Regions from separate parts of the Moorella sp. E306M genome, predicted to be linked through region 1. Evidence: riboswitches for the same ligand, from Rfam matches in the RefSeq annotation. Region 1 holds a riboswitch; each other region holds the start of a gene.
The links. Region 1 has a riboswitch for S-adenosylmethionine ahead of FLZ89_RS13620 (phosphate ABC transporter ATP-binding protein). Riboswitches for the same ligand answer to the same signal wherever they lie in the genome.
Positions count from the first base shown of each region.

Region 1 (7,857 bases):
AAGCTCTCCTGGCATTCCATCAGTACAAAATGGGTATGCTGGCGCCGCCGGGCATAATAATTGTCCGCTGCGGGCCCGTTTTCCAGGAAGATTTTATCCAGACGGGTAACGGCGTTGAGGTCGCAGGCGCGGAGAAAAACCACAGTTTCCAATATTTCTGAGGCTTTCAGGGCGGACTCGGTTATTTCCCCATGGGAGAAATAAAAGAGGCTCTCTTTAACCGGAAAGAATACTTCCTTGGGCGAGAAAGTTGTCCTGGCATCCCAGACCACATCGGCCAGGCCCTTTACCGGGCCATAAGTAATTAGATCCGTACCGGCCAGGCGGCCTTTACCGGCGTAACGTACCGGCCCGAAAACCCGTCTGCTGGTAACCAGTTCGTCCAGCAGGGCCGCTAACCCCGCCGGCGTTAATTTGTACCCCATGTCTCACTCCCCCGAAAATATGGTGCTGTTTGAGCTGATTTTGTTCTGTTCCCATTGTAATCCAGAAGGTACCCATATAAAAATGATGTATATCACAAATCGTAAAAATAATCCTTGCCCGGCCGGAACTCCTTAAGTAAAATCATGAAAAGAAAAACAGGAGAAACCGCCAATGCCCGTTGATCACGACCGCCTGTTCAAGGAACTGCTGACCACACTTTTTCCGATCCTTGCAAGAGAAGTTGTCGGTAGAACTCCAACCCGAGGAGGTGCAAAGGGTCAGTGCATGCGGGTGGTAACCAGTTCGTCCAGCAAGGCCGCCAACCCCGCAGGCGTTAATTTGTACCCCATGTCTCACCTCCCCGAAATGGGAAATGTGAGGTAGCAGTCCATATCAAGGACGGCGATGGTACCCTCTCCCCTGCTGACGAATGAGGTATCAAACTGGAAATCGTCAGCGCTGGGACGGCGGTTTCAGCTGGTGGTTGGGCGTAAAGTAATAGCGGTAGGCCAGCAGGGTGGCGGTAATGGTAGTCAGGGCCGTAGCGGCGGCAACCATATAAGTGACGACGACCTGGTACCTGACAGCTGCCGCCGGGCTGGCACCGGCAATGATCTGACCGCTCATCATTCCTGGCAACTGGACAATACCCACCGTCATCATAGTGCTGATGGTCGGTAACATGGCCGCTCGCAGGGCCGAACGCAGGTAAGGCAGGACTGCCAGGTAGGCAGTCGCCCCCAGGGATAGGGCCGCCTCGATCTCCTCCCGGTGGGCATTGATCTCCCTTGTTAAACGGTTGATGGCCAGGGCGGCACCGATCATAGCGTTGCCCACAATCATCCCGGCGATAGGGATAATATACTGGGGCTGATACCATGGTTTTACCTTTAAAACAATACCGATGACAATGGCCAGGGTTATAATCCCGCCCAGAGCTATGGCCAGGAGCATAATGAAAAATAAGCCGGGCCAGCGCTCCTGTTGCCGGCGGTAGGCGTTGGCGGCAGCCACCAGTAACATGATACCTAAGGCCAGTATCACCAGATACCAGCGGTTAAGGTTAAAGATCACCTGCAAAAGGTAACCGACGGCCGTGAGCTGGACAAAAGTCCTGAGGGTACCGATAAATAGATCCCCGTGGAGGTCCAGGCGCTGCCACAAGGAAACGGCCAGGGTAATTCCTACGAGGATCAGGGCTAGGAGGAGATCGCCGTAGCCGATATTGATATACTGCATCCTTATCCCTCCAACTGCCCGGACAGGAAAAGCCTGCTGCGGGGGTTTTGCGGGGCAGTAAAAAACTGCTGGGCCGGAGCTGCCTCGACTACTTCGCCGTGATGCAAAAAAAGGACTTCATCGGCAACCTGGCGAGCCTGGTCCAGGAGGTGGGTAACGAAGATGATGGTCAGTCCCAGGCGAGTTTTCAGGTCGACCATCAGGTGCAAGATGTTGGCCGCCGCTGTGGGGTCGAGGGCCGACGTCGGCTCATCAAGGAGCAAAACCTCCGGTTCGTTGGCCAGGGTCCGGGCCAGGGAAACCCGCTGCTGCTGGCCGATGGAAAGGCTGTCGGCCCGGCGGTTCAGGAATTCTGTTCCCAGGCCTACCATCTGGATTAATTCCTCGCTCCTGGTCCGGGACAGCGAGATGCCCCGCAGGCGAGGACCGTAGCTGATGTTCTCCAGCACCGTGCCGGGAAAGAGGGTGGGTAGCTGCCAGACCATTCCCACCCGCCGGCGCAGGGTAAATATATTGAGGCTCTTTAAGTCCTGGCCATCAAGGGTAATACGGCCGGCAGCCGGATCCTCCAACCGGTTTAGAAGCTTGAGCAGGCTGGATTTACCGGAACCGGAGGGCCCGAGAACGGCGGTGATTTTCCCTTTAAGAAAGGATGTAGTTATTCTGTTCAGGATAATGGCGGTCGTTACGTCCCCGGCGGTATTACGGCCGGGACGCTTCAGGGTTACCTCACTTAGCTCAAATTTTGCTTCCCCCATATATACTCCCTTCCCTGGGGACCGCTTCGTCCCGGGCAAAAGTTCTCCCCCACCAATTATAAATACAGTTCAGGAGATCTTCCACTCCGGGGTAAAATAAAAACCCCTTCCCGGATTTAAGAAGAGGTTGGACAAGGGTCAATTTATCTTCCAGGAGGTTTCCTGAGGCACCTGGCACCTTCCGGTTAAATGCCGAGGTTGCCGGGTTTCTTTGTGGCCCTCCCTCCACCTCTCGCGATAAGCCGTGGGACGATTTGCGGTTTTGCTAATGAATTAATACCATTACCTGGTTGCAGTGTCAAGATACCTTCGGGGGAGCTATCCCTCCATCTCACGTTGGATGGGCTGAGAAAACTTTAACCTGCCCGCCTTAAGCTGCAAAGCTATTCAAGGGTGCGGAATATAGGCAGCGACTTAAATTACCGGCTGGGAGCTTTTTATCCGAAGGCGGGAAAAGCAAAACGGCCGTAGGCTCAGATCGTGAAGGGCCTAACCCCTCTATTTACCTGCCCGTTACTGTGGCGATAGATTCATAGGTGATTTCTAAAACCCGGTTAAGCTCCGCGTCAGACATCGACAGCACGGGCATGAGGACAATTACATTATCCAGTGGGCGTATAACGAGCCCTCTTCGCCGGGCCTCCATAATAACCCGGTGACCTATCTGCTCCTTCATAGCATAAGGCTCCCTGGTCTCTTTATCCACCACCAGTTCAATGCCTACCATCATCCCGCGCTGGCGGATATCTCCCACGTGGGGTAAATCCAAAAAGTTCTGCAGGCCCCGGCGCAATAGCTCTATTTTGGACTGCAGCGAGGCCAGCAGGCCTGTTTTTTCAAAGAGTTCAATACTGGCCAGGGCCGCTGCACAGGCTAGGGGATTGCCTGTGTAGGTGTGCCCGTGGTAAAAGGTCTTGCATTCCTCCGGCGCCCCCAAAAAGGCCTCGTAGATCTCGTCGCTGGCCAGGGTGGCGGCCAGAGGAAGGTATCCCCCAGTTATTCCCTTGGCCAGACACATTAAGTCGGGGGTGACGTCTTCGTGTTCGCAGGCGAAGAGACGGCCCGTGCGGCCAAACCCCACTGCTACCTCGTCGGCAATAAGCAGGACGTTGTATTTTGAACATAAGTCCCGTACCCGGCGAAGGAAACCGTTTGGAGCGGTGATCATGCCCGCCGCCCCCTGGACAAGGGGCTCGATGATGAGGGCAGCAACCTCCTCACAGTGCTTTTCCAGCAACCCCTCTAGCTGGTTGAGGCAGGCCATTTTACAGCTTTCTTCTTCCAGGCCCAGCGGGCATCGGTAACAATATGGTGCCGGGGCGTGCAAGCATTCAAAAAGTAAGGGCTTGAAAATACTGTGGAAAAGAGGTATGCCCCCTACACTTACTGAGCCGACAGTGTCGCCGTGGTAGGCGTTAACTAGCGAGATGAACCTGGTTTTTTTATGATAGCGCCCACCCTCTTTTTGTTGCCAGTATTGAAAGGCCATTTTGAGGGCAATTTCCACTGCTGTGGCCCCGCTGTCAGAGTAAAAGACTTTGTTTAACCCCGGTGGAGTAATTTCCACCAATTTCCTGGCCAGCAATATGGAAGGTACATTGGCAAGTCCCAGAAGGGTGGAATGGGCAATACGATCCAGTTGCTCCTTGATGGCCTGGTTTAACTCCGGGTGGCAGTGGCCGTGGACGGTAACCCAAAGGGAGGATATACCGTCCAAATAGCGGTTTCCCTCAACATCGATCAGGTAGCTACCTTCCCCCCGCATGATGATCAGGGGCTTTTCCCCAAGGTATTGCTGCATTGGGGTAAAAGGATGCCAGACATACTGCTTATCCCATTGTTCGAGGAGTGAGGGATCGTAGCTGCTCAACAGGAGCACCTCCAAATCTTTTATGTTTAAGGTTTAAGCCAGGGAACCAGTTGACGCCAGGAAAGGGACTCCTCCACAGCTGCCAAAAGTCCCTCCGCAACCCCGCCTTCCACGCTTATCCCAGTGAGGTGGGGCAAAATACCCAGCACCGGCACGCCGGTCATCCGGGCTACAACTTCGGGATTGTCCCTTTCAGCGGGACCTAATTCTTGCTGCTTTAAGCCATTAAAAACTATCCCTGCTATTTCTAGTCCGAGGCTTTTGGCGTAAGCCAACGTGAGCACCGTGTGATTGATGGTACCTAAACCTATTCTAGCCACCACAATTAGGGGCAAGGAAAGTTCGCGGGCCAGGTCGGCCATGGTAAAGTCAGGGCCAGAGAGGGGCACACACAGACCCCCGGCCCCCTCAATGAGAGTCAACTGGTGGCGCAGAAGGGCCCGCCGGCAAAAATCTATTACTTTTGGGGGCTCTATCTTTTCCCCGCAAAGCTTGGCCGCCAGGTGAGGTGATAACGCCGGAGTAAAGCGATAAAGGTTTAACTGGTAAAGGGGCTGGGAAAGGCCGGCTGCCACCCGGTAAAAATAAGCATCTTCAGGAACTAGTTCCCCATTTCTAGCAAGCGCCCCGGTTTGCACCGGTTTGATGGCCACGGCCTCAATACCATGCCGGCGGAGAACGCCCGCCAGACCGGCGGTTACTATCGTTTTTCCCACGCCGGTATCCGTTCCGGTTATAAAGTAACCTTTTCTGGCATACTCCATTGGCTATTCTCCTCCAGTATTGAGGTAAGGTCTGTTACTCCATTTATAGTGCTGATGTGCGTTATCAAAACGGGTTCCTCCTGCAGCCTGGTGAGGTACTCTGCAAAATTTATATCCTGGATACGGACAAAGAACACCCGACCTCCTTTAAAGGAAGGGTGCTTCAAATAAGGTATGCGTACATAGCCCAGGGACCGGGAGGAAACATAACCAGTGGTATAATGGGGGTCGTCCGAACAACATATTTCGGCCAGGGTTCCGGCCCAGATCACCTTGGAGGCCAGGGCCAGGGCTTCCTTAATCCGGAAATGGTTTAAACCCAACTGTTCCAAGAGGCGCGATAACTCTTTAGCCGCCCGGAGAGTATAATCCATGCGGGAGACGCGCACTCCCCGCCACGAGTCGGGCTCCAGCCGCCTGCAGCTGTGGGCATCCATGATCACCGCCCCTCGCATGTTGCCACCGCCAGGCGCAGGACCCCGGGCGAGGAGACTTATGGCTTCGTCCACAGCCTGCTCCCATACCCCGCTGGCCAAAAGAAGCTGGCGGGCGCAGGAGAGCGCCTGCTCATTATTGCCAGCTTTTACCGTGACCAGCGGCAGGGCGGTAATCCCCTTTATTTTAGAAGCCTGCAAACGCTCGATGCTGATATTGATAAAATCAGGTTTGCCGAGGGCATGGTTTCTGGCCCGGCAAAGCATTTGCCGGACGGCAGCAGCCACCTGCTGCGAGGAGACTATCCTTTCCGCCCCCGATATGTGCCGGCCCTCCTTATCGTGGGGAGCCCCCTGGGCAGCCCTCATCCGGACGCTATATACCTCTTCCTGCAGAAGCAATCCCTCCCTCAATTTGCGTCTTAGTTTTAGCTGTGATTTTCCCATCATCCCCATGCATTTTTAAATGAGTCCCAACATTTTTCCCGCCGACAGAAATGCTTCTAGTGCCCTTTGCAGTTCTTCCGGTTTATGGGTGGCCATGACGGTAATCCTTAAACGGCTGGTGCCTTCCGGCACCGTAGGCGGACGAATGGCCGGCACAAACACGCCCTTTTCCGCCAGGGCTGCCGCAAGGACCATAGCGTGGTGGGCATCCCCTACCATCAGGGGAATAATGGCTGATGCCGTGGGCAAAACCCTGAAGCCCATTTCTTTCAAGCCTCTGTAAAGCCGCTGGACGTTGGCGTGAAGCTGGTCGAGAAGGTGGGGTTCTTCTTCCAGGACTTCCAGGGCCGCCATGGCCGCAGCAACTACTGGCGGGGAAGGGGCGGTGGAAAAGATAAAGCTACGGGCGCGGTTACGCAGGTAATCAACTAAAATGGCATTACCGGCTACATAGCCGCCCTCACTGCCGAGGGCTTTGCTTAAAGTGCCCATTTGGATGATGCCCCGGCCTTCCAGGCCGAAATGTTCCACCGTTCCTGCCCCCTTTTTGCCCAAAACCCCGGTGGCATGGGCGTCATCTACCATGAGCAGGGCCTGGAACTCTTCGGCCAACTGCAGCAATTGGGGCAGGGGAGCTATATCTCCGTCCATACTAAAAACTCCGTCGGTAACGATAAGGCACCGGCGGTGTGATTTGCGTTCGGCCAAGAGAATATCCCTTAAATGGGCTGTGTCCCTATGGTGGAAAACTTTAATCGTGGCCCGGCTCAAGCGGCAACCGTCGATTATGCTGGCATGGTTTAACTCGTCGCTGAGCACCAGGTCCCCCCGACCCACCAGGGCCGAAATAACCCCCAGGTTGGCCAGGAAACCGGAACTAAAGACAATGGCATCTTCCGTACCCTTGAACCTGGCAATGCGCTCCTCCAACTGGCGGTGCAAAACAAAATTACCAGAGGTCAGGCGGGAACCTCCGCTTCCCGTCCCCCACCTTTCCACCGCTTCTACGGCCGTAGCCTTGACACGGGGATGTTGGGCCAGGCCCAGGTAATTGTTGGAGGAAAAGAGCAGTACATCATGTCCGTTTATGATCGTTCCTGGTCGAGGGGGCTTCTCCAGTGGCCCGGGTAACCGGCGATAAAGGTGGATCGCCTTTAACAGCTCCAGTTCTTTAGCTAGAAAATCAACCAAATCTATCCCTCGCCTGGCAGGTTTATTCACTATTGTAAACTGCTATTCATTATCGATGTTGACATTTCCTGCATAGGAAAAGCCGCAAACAGCGCCTATCCTGGGCATACCCGCGGCATTCGATTATAGCTCCTACCTATATTTCGGTGTATCAGTATTCTAATTGCAGATCCTCCAGCATTTGTAAGTCCTTATTAGCACCTTGGCCCGGCGTCGTCAGGTAGTTTCCTATAAGCATCCCGTTTAACCCGGCGATAAACCCCAACGGCTGCAGGCTCCTCAGGTTAACCTCCCTACCACCTGCATATCTTATGTTCTTGTCCGGTAAAATGAACCTTATTATGGCGAAGGTCTTAATTATTTCCATTGCTGATAAAGGTTTTGCGCCTTCTAGCCTTGTACCTTTAATTGGATTTAATACATTTACAGGTACTGCGTCCACATCCAATTCTTTTAACAAAAACGTATGCTCGATCCGCTGTTCCATGCTCTCGCCCATGCCGATTATCATGCCGGAACAGACTTCCATTCCCGCTTCTTTAGCATATCTGATGGTCTCAATCCTCTCGTCATACGTATGGGTTGTAACTATATTATGGAAAAAACTCCTCGCCGTTTCTAAGTTGTGGTTATAGCGCTCCACCCCTGCTGACGCTAACTTTTTTGCCGCCTTCCTTGTAAGGGTGCCAAGGCATGCGCACAGTTTAAGATTGGTCTTCTCTTTCATT
Region 1 is NZ_BJKO01000001.1:2,638,017-2,645,873, reverse strand. It holds gene asrA (anaerobic sulfite reductase subunit AsrA) at 1-425, opposite strand, end outside; gene FLZ89_RS13625 (ABC transporter permease) at 880-1,665, opposite strand; gene FLZ89_RS13620 (phosphate ABC transporter ATP-binding protein) at 1,668-2,423, opposite strand; SAM riboswitch class I at 2,564-2,667, opposite strand; gene bioA (adenosylmethionine--8-amino-7-oxononanoate transaminase) at 2,926-4,293, opposite strand; gene bioD (dethiobiotin synthase) at 4,320-5,057, opposite strand; gene FLZ89_RS13605 (6-carboxyhexanoate--CoA ligase) at 5,027-5,893, opposite strand; gene bioF (8-amino-7-oxononanoate synthase) at 5,954-7,159, opposite strand; gene bioB (biotin synthase BioB) at 7,281-7,857, opposite strand, start outside.

Region 2 (7,857 bases), 150 kb from region 1:
CTCGGCATAACCCAGGGCTTGGGCTTCCCGAAGGACTTCTTCAAAATCACGGCCTTCCCGGCTCATCTTGGTGAGGATATAATTGGTGGTCCCGTTGACGATGCCCATGACCTGGCGGATACGGTTGCCGGCCAGGCATTCCTTCAAGGGGCGAATAATGGGAATGCCACCACCTACACTGGCTTCAAAAAGAAGATCAACGCCGCTGGCCGCAGCGGCATCAAAAAGCTCCTTGCCGTGAAGGGCGAGGAGATCCTTGTTGGCCGTAACCACGCTTTTGCCCCGGCTGATTGCCTTGAGGAGGTATTCCCGCGCCGCGCCGGTGCCGCCCATCACTTCAACTATAATATGGATATCCGGGTCGGCCAGGATCGTTTCCGGTTCGGTAGTAAGCAAGTCGGGACTGACTTCTACCTGGCGAGGTCGATGCCTGTCCCGTACCAGGATGCGGCTGATTTTCAAAGGCCGGCCCAGCTTCTGGGCGATGGCAGCCCCGTTCTGCCGCAGGAGCTGGACCACGCCGCTGCCCACGGTACCCAGGCCCAGGAGGCCGATATTTATTGGTCCTGACACACCTTCACTCTCCTTGTACCTTTCAATTTTACCTTATCCCTCAATGTTGGGCAATACTTTTTATCCAATCGAGTCAGAGCTTAACCTGGCGGAGGTAAGGTTTAATAATAGCCTCCAGCTGTTTAAATTCAATAAGAAAGGCGTCATGACCATAGGGAGAATTGAGTTCCATGTACTGGGCGCGACCGCCGCCGGCATTAATTAGACTGACAATCTCTTTCACCTGGTAGGGAGGGAAAAGAAAATCGCTGGATATGCCTATCCCCAGACATGGAGGTAAATTATGCCATACTTCAGTATAATTTCCCCGGCCCCGGCTGACATCATGGAGATCAATAGCTTTGGTCAAGTAGAGATAAGCATTGGCGTCAAAGCGCTGGACCAGCTTTCTCCCCTGGTAAGCCAGGTAGCTTTCCACTTCAAACTGGCCCTCAAGCTGGTAGTATTTTCCCGGGTCCACCACGGTCCGGCCGAATTTCATGGTCCAGGAAGGGTCGCTCTTATAAGTAATGGTCCCTATCCGCCGGGCCAGGGCCAGTCCCCGCTGGGGTCCCGGGGTGCCATAATAGTCGCCACCCTTCCAGTCAGGATCGGCGTAAATAGCTTCTCGCTGGACATTGTTGAAAGCTATCTGCATAGGTGTCGTCCGGCCGCAGGTGGCAATGGGGATAATGGCTGTTACCATTTCCGGGTAAAGGAAACCCCATTCCAGGACCTGCATACCGCCCATGGAACCGCCGATGGCCGCTACCAGGTGTTTCACGCCCAGGTAATCCAGCAGTATTTTCTGGGCCCGAACCATGTCACGAATAGTAATTATTGGAAAATCTAGACCATAGGGCCTGCCGCTGGCCGGGTTTATGCTGGCTGGTCCTGTAGTCCCATAACAGCTGCCCAGGACGTTGGCACAGATCACGAAATAACGCCCGGTATCCAGAGCCCTGCCCGGTCCCACCAGGGGGTCCCACCAGCCGGGCAGCCGGTCGTCCGGGGAATGGCGGCCGGCAATATGGGCGCTGCCGGTAAGGGCATGGAGAACCAGGACGGCGTTATCCCCGGCAGCATTCAGCTCGCCATAGGTTTCATAGGCTATGGTAAGGGGGCCCAAACGGGCCCCGCTTTCCAGCTGCAGGCTTCCCGGCCAGTTATAAAACCGGGTGGTAACAATACCTACATCGCCCATACTATAACCTGCTCCTGCTCAGGGCCTGATCCAGGTCGGCAATGAGGTCGTCGACATCTTCCAGGCCAATGGAGAGGCGGACCAGATCCTCAGTTACGCCTGATGCCAGCTGCTCCTCGGGCGTTAATTGCTGGTGGGTAGTGCTGGCCGGGTGGATGACCAGGGACTTGGCGTCACCGACATTGGCCAGGAGAGAGAACAGCTCCAGGCTGTTGATAAATTTTTTCCCTGCTTCCCTGCCACCTTTAATCCCAAAGGTTAAAATCGCCCCGGCTCCCCGGGGGAGGTACTTTTGCACCCGTTCATAGGAGGGGTGGTTGGGCAAGCCGGGGTAACTTACCCAGGCGACGGCCGGGTGTTCTGCCAGCCAGCGGGCAATCTGCAAGGCATTCTGGACGTGCCGCTCCATACGTAAGGGCAGGGTTTCCAGGCCCTGGAGAAAAAGGAAAGCATTGAAGGGGCTTAAAGCCGGTCCCATGTCGCGCAGGAGCTGGGCCCGCGCCTTGACGATATAGGCCGCCGGCCCGAAAGCCTTCAGATAACTGAGACCGTGATAACTGGGGTCCGGATCCACCAGGCCGGGAAATTTACCGTTGTCCCAGTTGAATTTACCGGCATCGACAATGACACCGCCTATGGAGGTGCCGTGGCCGCCGATAAACTTGGTGGCTGAATGAACCACGATATCGGCACCGAAGGCAATGGGCTGGCATAAATACGGCGTGGCAAAGGTATTGTCAACTATCAGGGGTATGCCAGCCGCGTGGGCGATGGCCGCCAGGGCTTCCAGGTCCGGTACGTCCAGTTTGGGGTTGCCTATAATCTCTACATAAATGGCACGGGTGTTGTCGTTAATGGCCCTCCGGTAATCTTCCGGATCGGTACTGTCGACGAAGCGGACCTTGATGCCGAATTTTGGCAGGGTGTAATTAAAGAGGGTGAAGGTGCCGCCGTAAAGGCTGGTGGAAGCCACGATTTCCTGCCCGGCGGTGGCAATATTGGCAATGGCCAGGGTGATAGCCGCCTGGCCGGAAGCCGTAGCCAGAGCCCCCACACCACCTTCCAAGGCGGCCATTCTTTTTTCGAAAACATCGGTAGTGGGGTTCGTGATCCGGGTGTAAATGTTGCCGGGTTCGCTTAAGGCAAAGAGGGTCGCCGCATGGTCGGCATCCCGGAAAACGTAGGAAGTGGTCTGGTAAATGGGTACGGCTCGCGCTCCCGTAGCCGGGTCTGGTTCCTGGCCGGCGTGGACCGCCAGGGTGGCAAAACGGTACTGCTGCTGCTGGGACATAGATATTCCCCTCTCTTTTTAATTAGCCGGCTGCGGGGGAATAAAAAAGCCTCTCCGATAAGAAGAGGCATAATTTTCTTACCCCCCTTATCTCTCAGGGCATATGCCCTGCAGGAATTGGCACCTGTCGCCCCCGAAAAACCGGGACAGCGGGTTGCCGGGTTTCATCGGGCCAGTCCCTCCACCACTCTTGATAAGAGTTTTTAGTTCCTGTATTAAGTTAAGCCAGCTTGATATACACTATAAACCCTGTTTTAGCTGATGTCAAGGATTTTTATTTATCCCTCGCGCCAGGCGGCGGCTACCTGCTCCTCGACGTCTTCCAAGTGCCGCAACATGGCAGCCGCAGCCCCTTCGCCATCACGGTTAAGCAAAGCCTTTACTATCTCATAGTGTTCATCGACCGAGCGTTCACCGCGCCCGGGAATGGCCAGGCTGCGGGAGCGGCTGTCAGCCAGGAGATCGAGCATGCTGTGCATCAAGCGCACCAGGACGGTATTGCCGGTGGCCTGGGCCAACCGGTAATGGAAATTGCTGTCATGCCCGGCGAGGAGGGAAAGGCGGCCGCTGCGCAGGCGGCCCAAATGTTCCCTGGTGGTGGTCACCATGCCGGCCAGTTCCTGGATATCAGCCTGGCTGGCCCTTTCCGCCACCCAGCGGGCCGCTTGGGGCTCCAACACTTTACGCACTTCAAATAAATGCAAAACGGTATCCCTGTTCACCGGCAGGTGGCTGGCAAAGCGCTTTAAGTATTCATCGGGATCCTGCTCGCTGATAAACGCCCCCTGGCCGTGACGGATGCTTACCAGGCCCTCGGCAGCCAGCATTTTTAAGGCTTCCCGGACGGAAGTACGGCTCACACCCAGCATTTCCGCCAGTTCCCGCTCGGCCGGCAGGCGATCGCCGGGTTTCATCCGCCCCTCAAAAATGCTTTTTTTGATTTCATCTACCACCCGGTGGTAGACGCTTTTGGGATTGCGGTTAATGGGCTGGAAAGGCCTTTCAATCGAACTATCGCGCAAGGTTTATCGCTCCTACCCGTGGGACAAGTGGTCTTACCTCTCTATTCATTGTACCATAACCAGGTGAAGCAGTAAATAACCACCTTACCCGGCTCCTTATATCTGGATAGTTAATCCCGATCCCGCCACTTATCATTGACAATGAGCAGTTACCGGGCCAGGACCGTAACGGCGGAAAAAATCCGGGGCGTTGCCCCGGTTACCGTTAGCTACCTGGCTAAATTATAATGCAGATTAGCCCGCCGCCACCGTCGTTGACAATGCGTTCTACTGTTTCCTGGAGCTTCACCTGGGCACTTTCCGGCATACGGTAGAGTTTACTCTGGATACCTTCTCGCACCAGTTCGCTCAAGGATTTGCCGAAAACATTGGTCTGCCAGATCTTCTGGGGATTATCTTCAAACTCCTCCATGATGTATTTCACCAGGTCCTCACACTGCTTTTCAGTACCTATCAGTGGCGTTACCTCGGTAGTGATATCGGCGCGGATGAAGTGGTAAGATGGGGCTGTGGCTTTGAGCCTTACGCCGGAGCGACCACCTTGCTTGATAAGTTCCGGTTCGGCCAGTTCCATTTCTTCCTCGGTAGGCGTAACGACACCGTAACCGGTGTTGCGTACTTCCTGGATACCATAGGCGATTTTATCCCATTCTTTCTTGATGCCGGCCAGTTCCTGTATCCAGCGCAAGATATCCTGGTCACCATTGATGTCCAGGCCACTGACTTCCCGCAGGATTTGGTAGAAAAGCCCTTCCCTGGTCGCCAGGTCAATGTGGGCGGTACCGGTTCCCAGGTCCATATCCTTTAATGCTACCCGGGAAACATATTCATTTTCATTAAGCCTCTCAATAGCGCCATTGATATCTCGCAAACGCCGGACCTCCCCTACTGAATCCCGAACGGCATTTTCCAGTTGCTGTCTTAACCAGTGTTCGCCTGCCAGTTCATCCACCCAGCGGGGCAGGTTGACGTTGACCTCGGCCACCGGAAACTCATAGAGGGCCTCTTCCATGATATGCAGGATGTCTTCTTCGTTTAAATGCAGACAGTCCACCGGTAAGACCGGTACATCATAAGCGGACTCCAGTTCCCCCGCCAGGGTAATTGTGTCTTCCGCCAGGGGATGGACGGAATTGAGCAGGACGACGAAGGGCTTACCTAAATCCTTGAGTTCCCAGATGACCCGTTCCTCGGCATCGACGTAATCTTCTCGGGGAATCTCGGTAATACTGCCATCGGTGGTGACAACGATGCCAAGGGTGGCGTGGTCGTTGATTACCTTGCGCGTTCCTGTTTCCGCTGCTTCCTGGAAGGGTACCGGCTCTTCAAACCAGGGCGTCTGGACCATTCTGGGGCCCCCGCCCTCCTCATAACCCAGGGCGCCAGGAACAGTATAACCAACGCAATCTACCACCCGCACGCGCATCTTTAACCCTTCACGGATGGTAATCTCCACCGCTTCATTGGGAATAAATTTGGGTTCGGTGGTCATAATCATGCGCCCGGCGCCGCTCTGGGGCAATTCATCCCTGGCCCGGTCCCGTTCATTGGGATTTTTGATGTTAGGCAACACCAGCTTTTCCATGAATTGAGTAATAAAAGTCGACTTGCCACTGCGTACCGGCCCCATGACGCCGAGATAAATATCACCACCGGTACGTTCGGCTATATCCCGGAAAATATCCCGCTTTTCCACCCCGTATTCTCCCTCCCCAGGCCATTTAGTTTACCGTCCAGTCCTGCTGGCATGTTTTAACAATACATCTATATGACTTGACGGTCAGAATATGACCCAAAAATCATTTTTGGGGTCAACCTTTTACAAGTATATGCACCTGGGGACAAGAGAAGAACCTGCGGTGAATAGAAGATGGAGGTGAGAATTGGGAGGTAAGAGGTTTTAGGTTTGTCTGCCATGACAATTACTGCTTTACTATTACCTTCACTTTGGTTGTGCTCTGGCAAAATAAAGGTCTACCAGAGACCTGTTTCGACTTCGTGGGTACGTGGTCGCTCCATCAGGGCGGCCACACAGTCCCGCGCAGGTTTGCCCGCATAAAGAACCTGGTAAATCTCTTCGGTAATAGGCATCCGGATCTGGTACTGACGGGCTAGCTCCCGGGCTGCCGCCGTAGTCCGCACACCTTCGACTACCATGCCCATCCCGGACAGGACTTCGGCCAGGGCCTTGCCCTCTCCCAGCTGCATCCCGGCGCGACGGTTACGGCTATACATGCTGGTACAGGTGACAATCAAATCGCCAATACCACTTAAACCGGCAAAAGTCATGGCTTTGCCCCCCAGGGCTACCCCCAGCCGGGCAATTTCCGCCATACCCCTGGTCATTAGGGCAGCCCGGGCATTATCGCCCAAGCCCAGGCCATCAGCAATCCCTGTGGCCAGGGCAATAATATTTTTTAAAGCGCCGCCAAATTCGACCCCTGTTACATCGGGATTGGTATAAACGCGAAAGGTAGGGTCCATAAAAATATCCTGGACATATTCAGCTACATTCCTGTCAGCAGCAGCTACGACCACGGTAGTCGGCAGGCCGCGGCCAACTTCTTCTGCGTGGCTGGGGCCGGAAAGCACCGCCACCCGGGTAAAACCTTCTTCGGCCAGGACTTCTGATAAACGTTTTTTAGTGTCCAGTTCCAATCCTTTCGCAGTATTAACGACTATAGTTCCTGGAGGTAAAAAAGGTTTTACCTGCCGGGCTGTTAACCTGACGGCATGGGAAGGTACGCTCAAGACCACCAGGTCTGCATCCCTAGTGGCGGCCTGCAAATCAATCGTCGGCCTGATACCAGCAGGTAATTTCACCCCGGGTAAATATGCTTTATTTTCCTTAATTTCTTCCAGTTCAGCCACAACTTCCCGGCGCCTGGCCCACAGGTTCACCCGAAACCCCTTGCGGGCCAGTAAAATGGCCAGCGCTGTCCCCCAGCTACCGGCACCAATGACGGCAATAGTTCCGAGCAATTAACTTCGCTCCCCCAGTTTATGTTCGGTTCCAGCCAGGAGCCGTTTTATATTGGGACGGTGACGGTAAATAATCAGGGCTGTTCCGGCAAAGGTAAAAAGGGTGTAGGGCCAGGGCCGGTGAAAAAAGAGCATGAGAAAGGGGGCTAAGGCCGCAGCAATAATTGACCCCAGAGAGACATAGCGGGTAAAGACCACAATTATAAACCAGATCACCACCGCCCAAAAAATGGCAGACGGTGCCATGACCAGTACTGCCCCAGCAGTCGTGGCCACACCCCGACCACCTTCAAATTTCAGGAATATGGACCAGCTATGGCCGATTATGGCTACCATAGCCGTAAAGGCTGCCAGCCAGGGGCCTCCAAAAGCTTGCCCCAACCAGACAGCCAGCATACCTTTAAAGGTATCAGCTGCCAGTACCAGCAAGCCTGGAAAAGTACCCATGGTCCTTAAAGCATTGGTGGCGCCCACATTGCCACTGCCCCGTCGCCGAATATCAAAGCCGTAAACATAACGTCCCACCACATAGGCTGTGGGAACAGAACCGATAAGATAAGCAAGTACCAGGGCCAGCAGCCACATATTTTCCCCTCCATTTTAAATTATTGTCCCTTGCTGCGGCGGAACAGCAAGCGTAACGGTGTGCCTTCAAAGCCAAAAGCCTGGCGGAGCTGGTTTTCCAGGTAGCGCTGGTAGGAAAAATGGACATCTTCTGGACGGTTACAGAAAAAGATAAAGGTTGGGGGGTTAACCTTGACCTGGGTGGCGTAAAAGATTTTAACCGCCTGTCCTTTTACCGCCGG
Region 2 is NZ_BJKO01000001.1:2,491,534-2,499,390, reverse strand. It holds gene FLZ89_RS12870 (homoserine dehydrogenase) at 1-573, opposite strand, end outside; gene metX (homoserine O-acetyltransferase MetX) at 647-1,756, opposite strand; gene FLZ89_RS12860 (homocysteine synthase) at 1,758-3,047, opposite strand; SAM riboswitch class I at 3,132-3,247, opposite strand; gene FLZ89_RS12855 (FadR/GntR family transcriptional regulator) at 3,326-4,069, opposite strand; gene spoIVA (stage IV sporulation protein A) at 4,287-5,765, opposite strand; gene FLZ89_RS12845 (NAD(P)H-dependent glycerol-3-phosphate dehydrogenase) at 6,044-7,051, opposite strand; gene plsY (glycerol-3-phosphate 1-O-acyltransferase PlsY) at 7,052-7,636, opposite strand; gene der (ribosome biogenesis GTPase Der) at 7,657-7,857, opposite strand, start outside.
Region 2: linked by a shared signal. The riboswitch ahead of FLZ89_RS12860 (homocysteine synthase) and the one ahead of FLZ89_RS13620 (phosphate ABC transporter ATP-binding protein) in region 1 are both predicted to bind S-adenosylmethionine.

Region 3 (7,857 bases), 860 kb from region 1:
TGCTGCTGCCAGATCGATAAACAAGCGCAAAGTGCGAGTATTATCTACACACCCACCTACTGCCAGAACCGGCGGGATGCTCCTGGTACGGCATACTTCCTTGAGGCCGGCACCGGCCAGGTCTGCCGCCTCCGGGTCACAAAGTCCGGCATTTAAAAGAGCGTGAGAACAGCATCCGGTGGTGGTTACCAGGATGTCAGCCTCGATGAGGCGCCGGACCACCGTTACGTGATTATATTCATACGGGACCTTCGGGGTATTGCAGCCTACCACTGTAGCAATACCTTTAATTTTCCCTTCCCGCAGGAGGTTAAGCAAACCTGTAATACCGTCAAATGTATCGACGATGGCTTCGTAACTCCAGCCAACCATAGCTCTGCTAGTGACCCTGGGGATACGAATTTTACTGCGGTCCCGGCGGGCAAAAGCTTCTACCGCCAGCCGCGCAACTTTTAGGGCATCTTCCTCCAGAGTTTCCGGCCGCTCCGCGTCAAAGGGAATGTGCACCGCCCCGGGGATGCGGTTGGAGTTGCAGGTGGTGATCACCTGGGTGCCGAAGCAGTCGGCGATGATCTTCATGCCGGGAATAACGCATTGCATGTCCACCACCACCGCATCCACCGCCCCGGTGCCCAGGGCCAGTTCCTGGCCCATAATATTGGTTACGGTGGGGATGCCGTAGCGTGCCAGCAATTCGTCGCCGGTGCAGCACATGCCGCCAATCACGATGCCTTTGGCCCCCAGGCTCTTAGCCAAACTCTGGATTTCCGGGGTGGCTATTTTCTCCAAGATTTTTTCCACCATCACGGGGGAGTGGCCGTGCACCAAGATGTTAACGTGGTCTTCCCGCAGGATGCCGTAATTCACCGTGGCCAGTTTGGGCCGGGGGATGCCGAACAGCATCTCGGTGGCCAGAGAGCTGCCGAACAGGGTGCTGTAGCAGTATGCCAGGGCGGAGCGGAGTTCCTGTTCCGCCAGTGACATCCAATCACTGGTACCGCCCAGGGTGGTCATGTGCAGGGTTTCCATGATCTCATAGGCGGCCGAACGCGGCAGCACGCCGAGGGTTCGCCAGGTCTCCAGCCTTTCCGCCGGGGCGTAGGCTTCCAGGGTGCGCAAGGGGCCCATGGTCATCCGGCCCAGGTCGTCCAGCAGCACCTGGGCCACCTCACGGGCTACTTCCTCCGGCTTTCGCCCTTGTGTTTGAAGCCCCAGCCGCCGGGCCAGGTCCCACACCCGTTCTTCCCCTTTGAGGGGGAGGTGGGCCTTACCCTCCGCCGCCGCCATCACCGCCAGGATAACTTCATGGGCGTGCCGGCCGTGTGCCGCCATGCCGGCCACCAGTGCCCGCACCAGGTTGGCCATAATGACGGTGCTCATATCCCGGCCGCAAATGCCCCGGGGGCGTTTGTCACTGAGCCGGCAGGGACCCCACTGGCACATGCGGCAGCAGAGTCCCCGAAGGCCGAAACCGCACATGGGCTGCTGGGCCTCATAACGGTCCAGCCAGGTTTCCACCCCCTGCTGGTGCAGGTGCTGCAGCAGGTCTTTGCTGGCCGGGTTGGGGGTCAGGTTCAGGACGTCTTCCCGGTCCGGCATTTCGGCATTTAATTGGGGATACTGGTACTTCATGGACAAGACCCTTTCTGCAAAGTTTATTTAAATGTCCTGGAATAGGGAGGTTGACAGGTAGCGCTCGCCGGTATCCGGCAGCACGGCCAGAATTCTCTTGCCGGCATTTTCCGGCCGGGCCGCGAGGCTCAGTGCCGCGTAACAGGCGGCCCCGGAAGAGATGCCCACCATCATTCCTTCTTCCCGGGCCAGGCGCCGGGCTGTTTCAATGGCATCTTCATCGCTGACCTGGATGATTTCGTCGAAAACCTCGATATTCAAAACCTCCGGTACGAAACCGGCTCCGATGCCCTGAATCTTGTGTGGTCCGGCCATACCTCCGGAAAGGACCGGCGAGGCGGCCGGTTCCACCGCCACCACCCGCAACCCGGGAATGCGCTCCTTTAATACTTCACCGGCACCGGTAATGGTACCGCCGGTCCCTACCCCGCAGACCAGGACATCCAGCCGGCCGCCGGTATCGGCGTAAATTTCTTCTGCCGTAGTGCGGCGGTGGACAGCCGGGTTGGCCGGGTTTTCAAACTGCTGGGGGATAAAAGCCTTGGGATATTTGGCTGCCAGTTCTTCCGCCCGGCGGATGGCACCTTTCATGCCTTCTGCCCCCGGTGTAAGTACCAGCTCGGCGCCGTATCCCTTTAGAAGCTTGCGCCGCTCCAGGCTCATGGTCTCCGGCATGGTGAGGATTAGCTTGTACCCTTTGGCGGCCGCTACCATGGCTAGGCCAATCCCCGTATTGCCGCTGGTCGGTTCGATAATAACCGTCTCCTTATCCAGGAGTCCCCTCGCTTCGGCGTCTTCGATCATGGCCAGGGCAATCCGGTCTTTGACGCTGCCACCGGGGTTAAACAGTTCCAGTTTCACCAGCACTTCTGCCGCCGTTTGGTTAATGCGGTTGAGCCTGACCAGCGGCGTTCCTCCGATGAGGTCGATTATGTTCTGGTAAATGCGCTCCATGAAAATCCTCTCCTTAGATAAGTATTTTTCCAATCAAAATACACGGAATTAATGTCATAGTAATTTTATCATTTTAATATACTTTAGATCAAGGGGATTTTAACGCCTGCTCCAGGTCGGCCTGAAGATCCGCGGCATCCTCCAGGCCTACCGACAGGCGTACCAGGTCAGGGGTAATCCCCAGGCGCTTTTTAAATTCTTCCGGGAGGCTACCATGGGACATGGTAGCAGGCAGAGAAATGATGCTCTCTACTGCGCCCAGGCTGGAGCCGATGATCGGCAGGCGCACCTTATTGATTACCTGGCGGGCCAGCTCTGAAGTTGACAGGCGGAAGGAGAATACACCTCCGGCGCCAAGGGCCTGCCGGAAATGAACCTCCCGGCCAGGATGGCCTTCCAGGCCAGGATAATAAACGGCCTTTACTTGCGGGTGCCCGGCCAGCCATGTTGCCAGGGCCGTGGCGGTTTGCTCCTGCTGGGCCAGGCGTACTTTTAAGGTCTTAATACCGCGCAGGATTAGCCAGCATTCGTGGGGTGCCAGCACTGCTCCCAGGGTGTTCTGGAGCAAAGCCAGTTCCCGGGCAAGACCAGCATCCCTGGTGACTGTTAGGCCGGCCAGGCAGTCGCTGTGCCCGCCCAGGTATTTGGTAGCGCTGTGGACCACCACGTCAATTCCCAGTTCCAGGGGTCGCTGCAGGTAAGGCGTCATAAAGGTGTTGTCAGCTATGGTTATGAGCCCGTGCTCCCTGGCCAGGGCGGCGGCCCGGGCCAGATCGGTAATTTTCATCAGCGGATTGGAAGGGGTTTCGAGGTAAAGCCCTTTGGTAGAAGGGCGGATCTGGGCAGCTGCCTTCTCCAGGTCCGTAGTATCGACAAAAGTAATTTCCAGGCCAAAGCGTTTGAAGACCCGTGTCAGGGCACGGTAGGTGCCGCCGTAGATATCCTGGGAGACAAGGAGGTGGTCGCCGGCGGAAAAGAGGCTTAAGGCTGCCGTGATGGCCGCCATGCCGGAAGCAAAAGCAAAGCCGTAATTACCTCCTTCGAGATCGGCGATGGCTTCTTCCAGGGCCCGCCGGGTAGGATTGCCGGAACGGGTGTATTCGTATTCGCCCGGTTGCTCAAGACTCTCCTGGGCAAATACCACGCTCTGGTGGATGGGGATACTCACCCCCCCGGTGGCAGAATCCATAGATAAGCGGTGATGGACCAGTCGCGTTCCCCTCTGCATACTTTGTTTACCCCTCTTCTTTAAAGTCCTTGCTTACCTGGCGTTGATTGCCAACCGCCGCCCAGGGTAAAAAGGATTTCCTTTTCGTCCTGGCCGGCGGATTAACAGGCAAGGGCCTGCTCCAGGTCGGCCTTGAGATCGTTTAAATCTTCCAGTCCCACTGACAAACGTAATAAACGATCATTGATGCCCAGTTTAAGACGCATCTCACTAGGGATTTCGGCATGGGTCTGGCGCTCCGGAAAAGTGATCAGGCTTTCTACCCCGCCCAGGCTTTCCGCAAAGGAAATAATTTTTAAGCGGTGTAAAATCTGCTCGACCAGTTCGGCATGCTTGACCTCAAAGGAAAGCATGGCCCCAAACCCGCTGGCCTGTTTCTTACAGATTTCGTGACCGGGATGATCGGGTAGACCCGGATAATAAACCCTGGTCACCAGGGGGTGTTCGGACAGCCACCGGGCCAGCTCTAAAGTGCTGGCCTGAGCCCGCTCCAGGCGTACGGCCAGGGTTTTCAAGCCCCGGATTACCAGCCAGCAATCCTGGGGACCGGGAATCGCACCGATGGTATTTTGGATAAAGGCCAGCTTTTCGCCGAGGTCCTCCCGGGCGGTTATCGCTATCCCCATAACTACATCATTGTGGCCGCCTAAATATTTGGTGGCGCTGTGGACCACCAGGTCCGCTCCCAGTTCCAGGGGTCGCTGCAGGTAAGGGGTCATAAAAGTATTATCCACAATAGTCAGCAGGCCCCGCTGGCGGGCCAGGGCGACAACGGCGGCAATGTCGGTGATTTTCATTAAGGGATTGGTAGGGGTCTCCAGGAAGATGCCCTTCGTATTGTTTTTAATAGAAGCAGCCAGGGCAGCCAGATCAGTGGTGTCTACAAGGGAAAATTCCAGCCCCCAGGGAACCGCTACCTGGTTGAGCAGCCGGTAAGTACCGCCGTACAGATCTTCAGAGACTAGCAGGTGGTCGCCGGGCCGGAAAAGGCAGAGAACGGCGGTAATGGCGGCCATGCCGGAGGCAAAGGCCAGGGCGCGGCAGCCTCCCTCCAGCCCGGCTATGCCTTCTTCCAGGACCTGGCGGGTAGGGTTGCCCGTCCGGCTGTAGTCAAAACCGGTACTTTGACCCAGGGCCGGGTGACGGAAGGTAGCAGACTGGTAGATAGGCGTACTGATAGCTCCTGTTTTACTATCATACCCCACTCCCAGCTGGACCAGCTCTGTAGCCAGACGCATTTTATCCAACTCCCCTCATGACAAAATAAAAGCCCTTCGCAGAAGAAGAGCTTTTTTCAACTCTCATCTGCCAGGAGAAATCCTGCAGGAATTGGCACCGTACCTGGGTTCTAACAGGCCGGTTGCCGGGCTTCATTGGGCCAGTCCCTCCGCCAGCTCTTGATAAGAGTTTCCGCATATTTATTTTTTAAGTTTTTCAATCGGTTTAGTTATATTTATTATATCCTCTATATCTCAAGCGTCAAGGGGAGCTTAGAGAAACTTTTTCCGATTTCGGGGTTAACGCCGGCTTAAACGGGCGACAATCCGGTCACCTACAACCTGAATGATCTGGACCATAATGATCAATAAAACGACGGTAATAACCATAACGTCATTTTGGTAGCGCTGAAAGCCGTACTGATAAGCAAGGGTACCCAGGCCGCCGCCGCCGACTACACCGGCCATGGCGGAATAGCCAATCAAGGTAATGGTAGTTAAAACAAAACCGGATACCAGGGAGGGTGTGGCTTCCGGAAGCATCACCCGGACGATAATTTGCCATGGAGACGCTCCCATAGATTGGGCCGCCTCAATGACTCCCCAGGGTATTTCCCGCAGGGAAGTTTCCACCAGGCGGGCGACAAAGGGTATAGCGCCGACAGACAGGGGGACGATAGATGCCGTTGTACCGATAAAGGTACCAACGACCAGCCGGGTAAAGGGTATTATGGCGATTAATAAAATGATAAAAGGGAAAGAACGGCCGATATTGATTACCGTGCCCAGGATACTGTTGATTAAGGGACTGGGTTTGATATGCTTTTCACTGGTGATAAGCAAGATAACGCCCAGGGGGAGGCCAAAGAGATAAGCTATAAATACCGATACAAACACCATATAAAGGGTTTCCAGAGTTCCCATGGTTACCATGGGAATTATTTGGTCGAGCCAGTTACTCATGGTCTTTCTAACACCTCAATACTTAATTGTTTGCTCTGGAGGAAAGCGAGGGCCCTCTGCAGGGCCTCAGGCTGACCTGATAATTCCAGGGTCAGGGTACCAAAGGGGGTATCTTTAATATGGTCAATCTTACCGTAAAGGATGTTGGCCTGAACGTTGTACTCTTGAATCATGCGGGAGATGATGGGTTCACCGGCAGAGTGACCAATGAAAGAAAGCCGTACCAGCAGGCTCGTTCCGGTAGGTTTGTACCCTGCCAGCACCTGTTCCGGGACGGAGGTATCGAGGATACTCTTAATTAACTCCCTGGTAACAGGATGACGAGGAGCAGTAAAGATATCCAGTACGGAACCGGCTTCGACAATACGGCCCTGGTTAAGGACGGCCACCCGGTCGCATATTTCCTTAATTACCTGCATTTCATGGGTGATTATAATAATTGTTAGCCCCAGGTTTTTATTGATATCCCGGAGCAAACTCAGGATGGAGGCAGTCGTCTGGGGATCCAGGGCTGATGTCGGTTCGTCGCACAAAAGCAACCGGGGTTCGCTTGCTAAAGCCCGGGCAATTCCTACCCGCTGCTTTTGACCGCCCGACAGTTCCGCAGGATAATGCCCGGCCTTATCGCTCAACCCCACCAGTTCCAGGGAGCGTTTGACTTTCTCCTGGATAACCCGGCGCGGCTGGCCGGCAATTTCCAGGGGAAAGGCCACATTACCGGCGACGTTGCGGGCTGAGAACAGGTTGAATTGTTGGAAAATCATGCCTATCTGCTGGCGCGCCCGGCGGAGCTGCCTTTCAGAATAGGTAGTAAGATCCTGCCCGTCAATAATTACCCGGCCGGAGGTTGGCTTTTCCAGCATGTTGATACAGCGGACCAGGGTACTTTTTCCGGCCCCGCTACGCCCGATGATGCCAAAGATTTCCCCTTCGGCAATATCCAGGTTGATATTTTCCAGGGCCTGTATCAGTTTGCCATCTTTGGTTGTAAAAGTTTTACTAAGGTTTTCGATTTTAACCATAATATAACACCTGAAGGGGGTAATTAATAAAACACTCGTATCTTTCTTGTCGATGGTAACAAAGGGGTTGGTATAATGTCAATAAGATTGAATTCGGGAAAAAATTTTCCCTCCGAATCCCTTGACAAAAAAATCAAGTAAACCTATTATCTTAATAAGCTATTTCAAAGGGGGTTGATAGACTTTGAAAAAGATTGTTGTTCTGGCTCTCGTTTTATTAACACTGGGGGCAGTTTTAACAGGATGCGGCCAGCAACAGAAAGCATCCCCGGGGGAAGCGGCCAAAAAAGAAATTACTGTCGGTGCTACCGCTCGTCCCCATGCCGAAATCCTGGAAAGGATTAAACCGGTGTTGGCCCAAGAGGGAATCACCCTGAACATTAAAGTTTTTAATGATTATGCCCAGCTCAACCCGGCCCTGGCGGATAAGCAAATCGACGCCAATTTTTTCCAGCATATACCATACCTTGAGGATTACAACCAGAAAACAGGGAATAAACTAGTTTATATTGCCAAAGTACACATCGAACCCATGGGGATTTATTCCCAAAAAATTAAGGGTGCCGGCGAATTGACAAACGCCAGAACTATTGCCATTCCCAATGACGCCACCAACGGCGGCCGGGCTCTGATGTTACTGGCCAAGGCCGGGGTGATTAAGTTAAAGGAAGGCGCGGGCATTTTGGCAACCAAAAATGACATTGTCGAGAAACCCGCCGGGCTGACTATCAAGGAGTTGGACGCCGCCATGCTGCCGCGGGCCTTAACAGACGTCGACGCCGCGGTCATAAACGGCAACTATGCCCTGGAGGCTAACTTGAATCCAGTCAAGGATGCCCTC
Region 3 is NZ_BJKO01000001.1:1,775,366-1,783,222, forward strand. It holds gene cooS (anaerobic carbon-monoxide dehydrogenase catalytic subunit) at 1-1,632, opposite strand, end outside; gene cysK (cysteine synthase A) at 1,660-2,586, opposite strand; gene FLZ89_RS09275 (trans-sulfuration enzyme family protein) at 2,675-3,814, opposite strand; gene FLZ89_RS09280 (trans-sulfuration enzyme family protein) at 3,916-5,052, opposite strand; SAM riboswitch class I at 5,113-5,221, opposite strand; gene FLZ89_RS09285 (methionine ABC transporter permease) at 5,332-5,994, opposite strand; gene FLZ89_RS09290 (methionine ABC transporter ATP-binding protein) at 5,991-7,016, opposite strand; gene FLZ89_RS09295 (MetQ/NlpA family ABC transporter substrate-binding protein) at 7,201-7,857, shown strand, end outside.
Region 3: linked by a shared signal. The riboswitch ahead of FLZ89_RS09280 (trans-sulfuration enzyme family protein) and the one ahead of FLZ89_RS13620 (phosphate ABC transporter ATP-binding protein) in region 1 are both predicted to bind S-adenosylmethionine.